3 regions of the Priestia sp. MDV22-iso46 genome follow, and region 1 is predicted to be linked to each of the others. Evidence: riboswitches for the same ligand, from Rfam matches in the RefSeq annotation. Region 1 holds a riboswitch; each other region holds the start of a gene.

Region 1 (3,284 bases):
TTTGTACCGCTGCCTCCCGTAAATGTCCCAACGTTCACCGTTGTACCTTTTTCATAATCTGTTAAACCCTGCAAGAAAATCACTTGGCGCGCCAGCTCTTCAATCGCATTGATTCCTTCTTTGTGGTGATTACCCGCGTGTGCTGCTCGTCCCCATGCTTTTACGGTGAAAATTCCCGCTCCTTTGCGCGACGTTTTTAACGCGCCTGAACCCGCCACCGCCGGTTCCGCTACTAGCACTGCTTCACTTCTTTGTGCTTCTTCTTCAATGTATTTTTTAGAAGAAATTGACCCAATCTCTTCATCCGAATTGCAGAAAAACACAATTTTTTTATCGAGCGATAAGCCAAGCTCTTGAATCGCTTTAATCGCCCATATAGATTGCACAATGCCGCCTTTCATGTCTAAAATTCCCGGACCGTACAGCTTGTTTCCCTCTGTTCTTAGACTCAGCCTTCCCTTTTCCCATACCGTGTCAAAGTGACCGATAATTAAAAGCTGCTTTTCTCCTTCTCCAATCGTAAATTTCAAATGGTTTCCTACTTCTTTTTCTTCTATGATTTCGTATCCTACCCCTAACCGTTTATGAAACAGCTGCGTTAAATACATTCCACACTGATCTACTAACTCTTTACTGTAGGACGGTGATTCTTTTTTCACAAATCCAACTAAATCTTCAAGCATCTCTTGTTCGTGTTCTTTTAAATAACTAAACACGCTTTGTTCTACCATTACCTGACTCAAATCAATTCCTCCTCCAAACAACCCCTGCTGCTTGCATTAAATGCTTTTATTTATCGTACGTATAACTATGTTCTACGTTTCACATAACGACCTTAAATTATCCTTAATTATAATGGTTTTCAGACAATTTTCCATCCTTTAAATACAGATAATACTTTAACTTATTCATAACCGACCGAAAATAGCCATAAACTTCAACAAATTCATACAAAAAAGCTTCAATCTTCAACAGATTAAAGCTTTCGTTTGACTAATTGACATTTATTTTAATATTTTTCCCTTTTGACTTCACACTCACAAAAACAAACATAGACACTAAAAAAATAAACAGAATAACGCCAACCATTTCAAAGTTTACTTCGGCCCATGGGTTAAAGAAAGTGAATGCTAAATAGAATGACACACCATACGCGAGGACAACAATAACCCAGCCCATCAAGCGGGAAGCAGATTGTCCAAATTTACTCGATTCATTCACCATTTTATGTACAATCATCGAATCGATTGTATCTGTAAGCATCATACCAAACATAAACACTAGTCCTAACAAAAGCGGCGTATACTTGCCTGCGTTCCCTACAGCTAGAGACCACACGGCCGTTTGACTGACCGTTTCGGCTGCTAAAGCGAACAATGCTCCTACAAGAATAATTAAAAAAGGATTCGTTGTTCCTTTTGCGATTTTCGGAATAAACTTTCCTTTTAACCCGCTCAGCTGAAACTCTTCCTCTTTATTTTTGGTTCGAAGCAAATGATACGTGTTTAATGTCCCGATTAGAAAGAGAGAGATGATGGATACCCAAGATGCAAAATGATCGAAATACGATGGAAACGTAAAATTCTTCATCACCACGCCCAGCACTCCGGCCGTGACGGCCACCATTCCTCCGTGACCTAGTGAAAACAGCGTTCCGACCCAAGGGGCAAAACGGCTGCCCATTCGCCAATTATATCGAGTCTGGCCATCAATAAAAGCTAAGTGATCTGCATCCAATCCGTGCCTGATTCCTAATAAAAAGACAAGTAAAAAAACTGATAAACCTTCCATTTCCTACACTCCTTTTTTAAAAATAAAACGTAAAAAAGCCTCAATTCTATAGAAATTGAGGATGTGTCGGCATATGAAAATAAACAGCAATTGCTCACTGCGTACCTTGATACACCGCCTCTTTCCTAGAAGAGTCAAGTGTACAGAATAGGTAGGTCTCCTGGCTTGAGATCATCATTTTCTACCGCCTTCCCCGTTTTGAGTGACGATAAGATAGAAAACTCCCTGCTTACAGTGGCTGGACCGCTCGAGATTTGCACTCGATTCCCTGTTACCTCTTACGCTATGTAAGAGCACCTAAACTGTGCGAATGATTCATTTTCTTCCTCATTATACTAGTACTTCTTACAAATGAATAGAGAAAATTCAAATAAAAAAGCCCTGCTAAGCTTTACATGCTTAGCAGGGCTTTTTAAAGCAATTAAACTACTTCTACCGTTACGTCTACGTTACCGCTGATTGCTTTTGAATACGGGCAGTATGAGTGAGCTAGGTCTACATATTTTTTCGCTGTTTCTAAATCTAAGCCTTCGATATGAGCTTCAAGCGCTACTCCAATTTTCACTCCTTGATCAGCTTTATCAGGAAGCAGCTGAACAGTAGCTTTTACTTCACTGCTTTTGATTTCTACGTTATGTTTTTTCAACATAAATTCTAACGCGCTGTTGAAACAAGCACTGTATCCAGCTGCAAACAGCTGCTCTGGGTTTGTTGCTGTTGTTGCTTCTCCACCAAGCGCTGGAGGTGTTGCAACGTCTAAGTTAAAGATGTTATCTAAAGAGTGAACTTCTCCTGTTCTTCCACCTGTGTTAACGACTGTTGTTTCATATAAAGCTTTCATGTATAAACCTCTCCTCTTTTTCGTTAATTTTATTAAAAGTTTTTTATTTATCGTTTCTGTAATTTAATTGTACACAATTTAATTTTAAAAAACAAGTATTAAATGCATTAAAAATTTCCCAATAAAAAAAGCCGCGTATTTGCGACTTTTTCTTAATAATATTGAGACTGTTCGTCATAAGCTGATTTTCGAAAAATAGACAAGTTGGTAATAGCCCTCATCAGTTTCGTATTAAAAATAACATAATGAATAAACAGCGCCAGCACGCAGCCTAAAACGGCTCCTGTTAACACATCGAATGGATAATGAACGCCAACCCATACGCGTGAAAAGGCAATGAGTACGCCCATGACAACCCACATGCGCCCTGAACGTTTGAAATGCAACCAAATGGTAAAAGTGATAACTAATGCAGATGTAGCATGATCGCTTGGAAATGAAGAATTTGCGGCGTGATCAATAAGCTGATTCACGTGGTGAGAGATAAACGGACGATCTCGATAAGCAAATAAACTAATCACTTTATTGATAATGACTCCTGTGGCACAAGCACATAAAGCTTGAAATGCTACAACACGGCTGCCGTTTTTATTAATAAGTAAAAACAAGCCGAGTAAAACGATAAGTACATACTGGGCATAATCTGCAAAGA
Region 2 (3,284 bases), on a different contig from region 1:
GCGAACGGCTTCTAATAAAATCATACGCCGGAAGCTATCATCGTTCATACAGAAAGGTAGTTAATCGATGATTATAAAAAAAGTACATCTTTATAAAATTGACATGAAGCTTCTTTCTCCTTTTTCAACAAGCTATGGTACGGTGCAGGATCGAGAATTGATTTTGCTGGAAGTAGAAGATGAAAAAGGTTTTACAGGGTGGGGAGAGGTCGTTGCTTTTTCATCTCCTTGGTATACGGAAGAAACGATTCAGACGTGTTTTCATATGTTAGACGATTTTTTAATTCCTTCGCTTCTTCATCAGCAGCTTCAAAAACCAGAGGATGTTCAAAAGCTATTCAAACCTCTAAAGCGAAATAACATGGCTAAAGCAGCTTTGGACTGTGCTGTATGGGATTTGTATGCAAAGCGGCAAAATAAGCCGTTATCTGAAGTAATTGGCGGAGTAAGGCCTGCTGTAGAAGCTGGAGTGGTAGTTGGCTTAAATGACATTTCCGTAATGAAAGAACAAATAAAGACTTACATGAAAGATGGCTATAAGCGCTTTAAAGTGAAAATTAAGCCGGGTGCTGACTATGAGCTACTGAAACAAATTCGAGATGAATTTCCAAGCATTCCTCTTATGGCTGATGCCAATTCAGCCTATACGTTAAGCGATAGTGATTCATTGAAGAAACTAGATGAATTGAATTTAATGATGATCGAACAGCCGTTAAGTTCTGATGATATCCTTGATCATCGATTGTTACAAAAGCAAATGAAGACGCCGATTTGCTTAGATGAAAGTATTGTGAGCTATGAAGATGCACGTCATGCAATTGAACAAGAAAGCTGTAAGATTATCAATGTGAAAATCGGTCGAGTTGGCGGAATGTCCGTAGCAAAGCAAATTCATGATTTATGCGTCCAGCATGGTGTAAGACTTTGGGTTGGAGGAATGTTAGAAGCAGGGATTTCACGAGCTCATAATATCGCCCTTGCCACACTGCCTTCTTTCACGATACCAGGTGATATTTCTGCGTCGTCTCGCTATTGGGAAAAAGATATTATTAAGCCCGAAGTAGAGGTAGAAGCCGGAGTAATAAAGGTGAAGGGAAAACCGGGGATAGGATACGATATTGATAAAAAGTTTATCAAAACAATCACAGCATTTGAAAAAGAATACAAATAATTAAAAACCGTTTTTTTATGAAAAACGGTTTTTTTTATTGAGGTTGTCAATGTTTAGTAGAAAAATAGGACAAATTTTTTAAAAAGAGCACATTGTTCCATCAAGCGTGTCAAAACATGTTATGATGGAATAGTTTGATGAAAAAGGTCGAAGAGTTTTATCGTAAAAAACAAAATTATTTTTGAAAATAGGTTGATAGTTTTCTAAGTTGTCCTATATAATGTGTTTATAACATAACACAATATGTTGTTTTGAAATCCATAATAAAATACTATATTTTGTGTTTTCCAGTGAAAAAGGTGTCTGATAAAAAGACTTAAAAGGGAATTTGGTGAAAGTCCAAAGCTGTCCCCGCAACTGTGAATGCTGATGAAATAAGGAGATCCACTGTGAGTAAACATCATGGGAAGGCCTTAAAGTAAAAAGAAGCATAAGTCAGGAGACCTGCCTTTTTTATGTCGTTTTATCTTCTTCGGGAGGTGAGAGGGTAGAGCGAGGATTGAGAAAAGACTTAGTGTCTTCTTCTATCTTCGTTCTATTCGCTCACCGAGGTACGGTGAGCGATTTTTTATTTTGAAGTGAAGAGAGGAGCCATATTTATGGTGAATACATTAAAGCCTACAATTCTACATGAATTAACTGCATATATTGAACGTTTAAAAAAAGAATTTACGCAGCTTGATTTTTCTTTGTATGAGGAAAAGGTTATTCAAACTGTTACAGTAAAGGAAAATATGACGGACGAAAAGGTTGCAAACGTACTAATTTTGGCAGCCTTAGAGCGTATTTCAATGGAAGAACCCGATTGGACGTACGTAGCGGCAGACGTCTACTTAAACGAACTATATCGAAAAGCAGCGGACAACCGAGGTTACGATAAAAAAGAGAAGTACGGTTCGTTTTATCAGCTTATTCAAAAACTAACAAAAATCGGCATTTATAATAAGCAGCTATTAAAAACATATACAGAAGAAGAAATTAATGAAATTGCTTCAGTCATTATTCCTGAACGCGATCGTTTATTTACATACATTGGATTGTTGACATTAGCAGATCGCTATTTAGCGACATCACATGATAAGCGCGTATACGAATTACCGCAAGAACGTTTTCTTATCATTGCTATGACGCTGATGTCTCAAGAAAAGAAAGAAAATCGAACAGCATTAGTAAAAGAAGCGTACTGGGCGCTTTCTAGTCTATATATGACGGTTGCCACACCAACACTTTCAAACGCAGGAAAGAGCTACGGACAGCTATCTAGCTGCTTTATTGATACGATTGATGACAGCTTACGCGGTATTTATGATAGCAATACAGATTTGGCCACGCTTAGTAAAAATGGAGGCGGAATTGGTGTCTACCTCGGTCATATTAGAAGCCGAGGAAGTGATATAAAAGGTTTTAAAGGCGTATCATCAGGAACAATTCCATGGATGAAACAGCTAAATAATACGGCTGTAAGTGTCGATCAGCTAGGTCAACGACAAGGAGCTATTGCCGTATATTTAGACGTATGGCACAAAGACATCTTTTCATTCTTAGACGCGCGTTTGAACAATGGTGACGAACGTCAGCGCACGCATGATTTATTCACTGGCGTATGTTTGCCAGATTTGTTTATGGAAAAAGTAGAGGCACGTGAAGACTGGCACTTATTCGATCCTCACGAAGTTCGTACGCTGATGGGCTACTCGTTAGAAGATTTTTATGATGAAGAAGAAGGCAGCGGTTCGTTCCGCACTCGTTACGCTGAGTGTGTAAATAATGAACAGCTTTCAAGAGAAACAGTACCTGCTATTGAAATCTTCAAGCGCATTATGCTTTCGCAGCTTGAAACCGGAACGCCTTATATGTTCTATCGTGATACGGTTAACCGAGCTAATCAAAACCGCCACGAGGGCATAATCTACTGCAGCAACTTATGTACAGAAATTACGCAAAACCAAAGCACAACGGTCGTAACAGAGGAAATTACGGAAGACGGAAAAATTATTATTACAAAGAATCCGGGCGATTTTGTTGTATGTAATCTTTCTTCTATCAACTTAGCGAGAGCCGTAACTGAAGATGTGCTTGAACGTTTAATTCCAATTCAAGTACGCATGCTTGA
Region 3 (3,284 bases), on a different contig from region 1:
ATTTGATGCAGATGTATCGCCACTAGTGCGAATTAAAGTAATTGGGGTCGGCGGTGGAGGAAATAACACCGTTAACCGTATGATTGAACACGGTGTACAAGGAGTAGAATTTATCGCCGTTAATACGGATGCTCAGGCGCTTAACTTATCTAAAGCAGATGTGAAAATGCAGATTGGTGCGGCCTTAACGCGAGGATTAGGTGCAGGAGCTAATCCAGAAGTGGGAAGAGAAGCAGCCGAAGAAAGCAGAGAACAAATTCAAGAAGTACTGCAAGGCGCAGATATGGTATTCGTAACAGCTGGCATGGGCGGAGGAACCGGTACTGGAGCAGCTCCGGTTATTGCCCAAATTGCTCGTGAACTAAATGCTTTAACAATTGGAGTAGTCACTCGCCCGTTCAAGTTTGAAGGAAATAAACGTACGAAGCAAGCAGTAGGCGGTATTACTGCGATGAATGAATCGGTAGATACCCTTATTGTGATTCCAAACGACCGCTTGCTTGAAATTGTCGATAAAAAGACGCCTATGCTTGAAGCATTCCGTGAAGCAGATAATGTTCTTCGCCAAGGTATTCAAGGTATTTCAGATTTAATCGCTGTTCCGGGGCTGATTAACCTTGACTTTGCTGATGTAAAAACCATCATGTCTAATCAAGGATTTGCGCTTATGGGTATCGGACGAGCTTCCGGATCAGACCGGGCAATTGAAGCAGCGAAAAAAGCGATTTCTAGTCCGCTGCTAGATGCATCGATTGATGGAGCAAGAGGCGTGCTGTTGAACATTACGAGCGGCAGCAGCTTGAGTCTTTACGAAGTACAGGAAGCAGCAGATATTGTCACGTCTGCTTCTGATCAGGACTTAAATATGATTTTTGGGTCCGTGATCAATGAAGATTTAAAGGACGAAATGATGGTAACCGTTATTGCCACTGGATTTGATGATGAAGATGTTTCACCATCAGCTTCTACTTCTAGAGTTTCAAGAGCACGCTACTAAATTAAATAACCAGCTTTTATGGTGGCAATTGTTTTTCAATTGCCTTAAAAGGGAATCCGGTGCAAATCCGGAGCGGTCCCGCCACTGTAACAAGGAGCCTTATGTCAAAAAAGCCACTGTCTATTTAGAGACGGGAAGGCGGTATAAGGCAGTGACTTGAAGCCAGGAGACCTGCCATAAATCGCAGCACACAATAACCTACGAGGATAGGGAGGTGTTTTGGCAGAACCAAAAATAGGATAAACAAGGGATACGTTTATCTGAATTTGTTGTGAAGACAAGCACTTCTTTTTAGAAGTGCTTTTTTGTGTATTAAAATAGAAGGTGGAAAAATCAATGATAAATAATAAAAAACTCGTATCTATGATATTTCTTGTGTTACTTTGCCTCACTGCTTGCGCTCCTAATGAAGAGAGCATAAGTATAAAAGAAAGAAAGAAAACGGATAAAAGTGTGACGTTTTTATTTAATTTTACATCTGCAACGCTTGATCCTCATACGGATGATAATTATACAGCAGTTCGTGCGGGAGTAGGGGAGACGCTTGTTAAAATCAGCAATGATTTAAAAATAAAGCCCTGGCTTGCTGAAAAGTGGGAAACGAAAGATAACGGTCTTACGTGGACATTTACGATAAGAAAGAACATTACGTTTCAAAATGGCAAAGCGCTAGATGCAAATGCCGTTAAGTCTTCTCTTCAAAGAACGATAGATCAAAGTTATGCGATGAAAAACGCTTTAAATATTAAAGAAATGAAAGCGAACGGTCATGCGCTGACAATTACATTAAAAGAACCAATGCCTAAATTTCCTTCTGAGTTAGTGCATCCAAACACAGCTATTATAGATGTTGATGTTTCTAGTATAGCTAAGAAGCCCATTGGCACAGGGCCATTTCACGTTTTGACTTTCGATCAAGGAAATCAAGTGAAGTTAGAAAGATATGAACATTATTGGAATGGGAAAGTAAAATTGAAAAATGCGATCTTTGCATTTAACGAAGATGCTAATGCGCGAGTTGCGGCTCTTCAGTCCGGGACAGCCGATATTATTTATCGCCCGCCTTTAGAAAGCTTGAGCACTTTACAAGCGAATTCGTCTTTCAAAGTAAGTGGAGTACCTAGTGTGCGTACTCATTTATTGCTTTATAACCAAACCAATGACGCATTAAAAGACGAAACTGTAAGAAAAGCTATCGATACCTTACTGAACCGGAAAGAAATTGTCAGCAGCATAATGAACAATCAAGCGGCAGCGGCTCGAGGTCCATTTTTACCCCAATTTCCTTTTGCTGATAATACTGCTAGTGAGACAAAAGGAATAGCATATGCTAAAAAATATTTAGAGAAAGCAGGCTATCAACTCAAAAATGGCAAAGTAATCAAAAATGGAAAGCCATTATCCCTCTCTCTTGTCACATACAGCTCATTGCCAGAACTTCCTTTGATTGCTCAGCTTATACAGTCTAATGCGAAAGAGTTAGGAATTAATATTAAGATTCACCTAGTTGAAGACAGCGATGAATATGTAATGGCAAAAGATGATTGGGATTTAGCATTGTACAGCCTTATCACAGCACCTAGAGGGGATGCCAGCTATTATTTAAGCACGAACTATTTGCCGGGCGGTGGTTTAAATGCCAGCCGGATTAATGACGATACGCTAACAAAAATGATAGAACAGTTAAATTCAACAGTAGATGACGCAAAACGAGATCAGCTAGCCAAGCAAGCAACCGCTTTGATTAATGGGGAAATGCTGACGTCATCGATTGTACATCCAAACATTGTTGTTGCTTATAATCAAAAAGTGAAAAACTGGACAACAAATCCAAGCGAGTATTATATGCTGACTCAGCATTTAGACGTAACGCCATAGTCAATATTGTTGTTCCTATAGGAAAAAGAGAAAGGATACAATGATAGATAAAAGGATGTGACAGTAAACGTGCAAGAAGTACAAATGTATCAAATTAAAGAAGTAAAAGAAAAGGATGCTGAAGTGATTCAGTTTGTCATGAATATGCGGAATGAGCTATTTCCTATGCTGGAAAAAAATCAGCTTTCTGTGGATTTGCTTCATTTTAATGAACATTATGTTCAAGCGAAAGGCGCTGCTTTTTTTGCAGCTGTCACGGAAAATCAACAAGTAATTGGAACAATTGGTTTATACGCTTACGATGGAAGGTTTCATGCATTAAAAAAGCGATATGAACATAAAACTGCAGCCGAGATTGTAAAATGCTATGTCGATCCAGCATACCGGCGTCTAGGCATTGGACAGCAGC

The links. Region 1 has a riboswitch for cobalamin ahead of AC4NPH_RS24720 (HoxN/HupN/NixA family nickel/cobalt transporter). Riboswitches for the same ligand answer to the same signal wherever they lie in the genome.
Region 2: it holds a riboswitch for cobalamin, as region 1 does, so the genes downstream of both, AC4NPH_RS23550 (ribonucleoside-diphosphate reductase subunit alpha) here and AC4NPH_RS24720 (HoxN/HupN/NixA family nickel/cobalt transporter) in region 1, are expected to answer to the same signal.
Region 3: it holds a riboswitch for cobalamin, as region 1 does, so the genes downstream of both, nikA (nickel ABC transporter substrate-binding protein) here and AC4NPH_RS24720 (HoxN/HupN/NixA family nickel/cobalt transporter) in region 1, are expected to answer to the same signal.

What each region holds. Positions count from the first base shown of each region.
Region 1 is NZ_JBZVWT010000007.1:93,414-96,697, forward strand. Features, by position in the region: gene AC4NPH_RS24715 (M20 family metallopeptidase) at 1-764, opposite strand, end outside; gene AC4NPH_RS24720 (HoxN/HupN/NixA family nickel/cobalt transporter) at 994-1,791, opposite strand; cobalamin riboswitch at 1,925-2,107, opposite strand; gene AC4NPH_RS24725 (organic hydroperoxide resistance protein) at 2,213-2,632, opposite strand; gene AC4NPH_RS24730 (undecaprenyl-diphosphatase) at 2,785-3,284, opposite strand, start outside.
Region 2 is NZ_JBZVWT010000006.1:16,754-20,037, forward strand. Features, by position in the region: gene AC4NPH_RS23540 (o-succinylbenzoate--CoA ligase) at 1-64, shown strand, start outside; gene menC (o-succinylbenzoate synthase) at 68-1,171, shown strand; cobalamin riboswitch at 1,452-1,637, shown strand; gene AC4NPH_RS23550 (ribonucleoside-diphosphate reductase subunit alpha) at 1,771-3,284, shown strand, end outside.
Region 3 is NZ_JBZVWT010000009.1:99,301-102,584, reverse strand. Features, by position in the region: gene ftsZ (cell division protein FtsZ) at 1-997, shown strand, start outside; cobalamin riboswitch at 1,000-1,191, shown strand; gene nikA (nickel ABC transporter substrate-binding protein) at 1,334-2,875, shown strand; gene AC4NPH_RS26360 (GNAT family N-acetyltransferase) at 2,945-3,284, shown strand, end outside.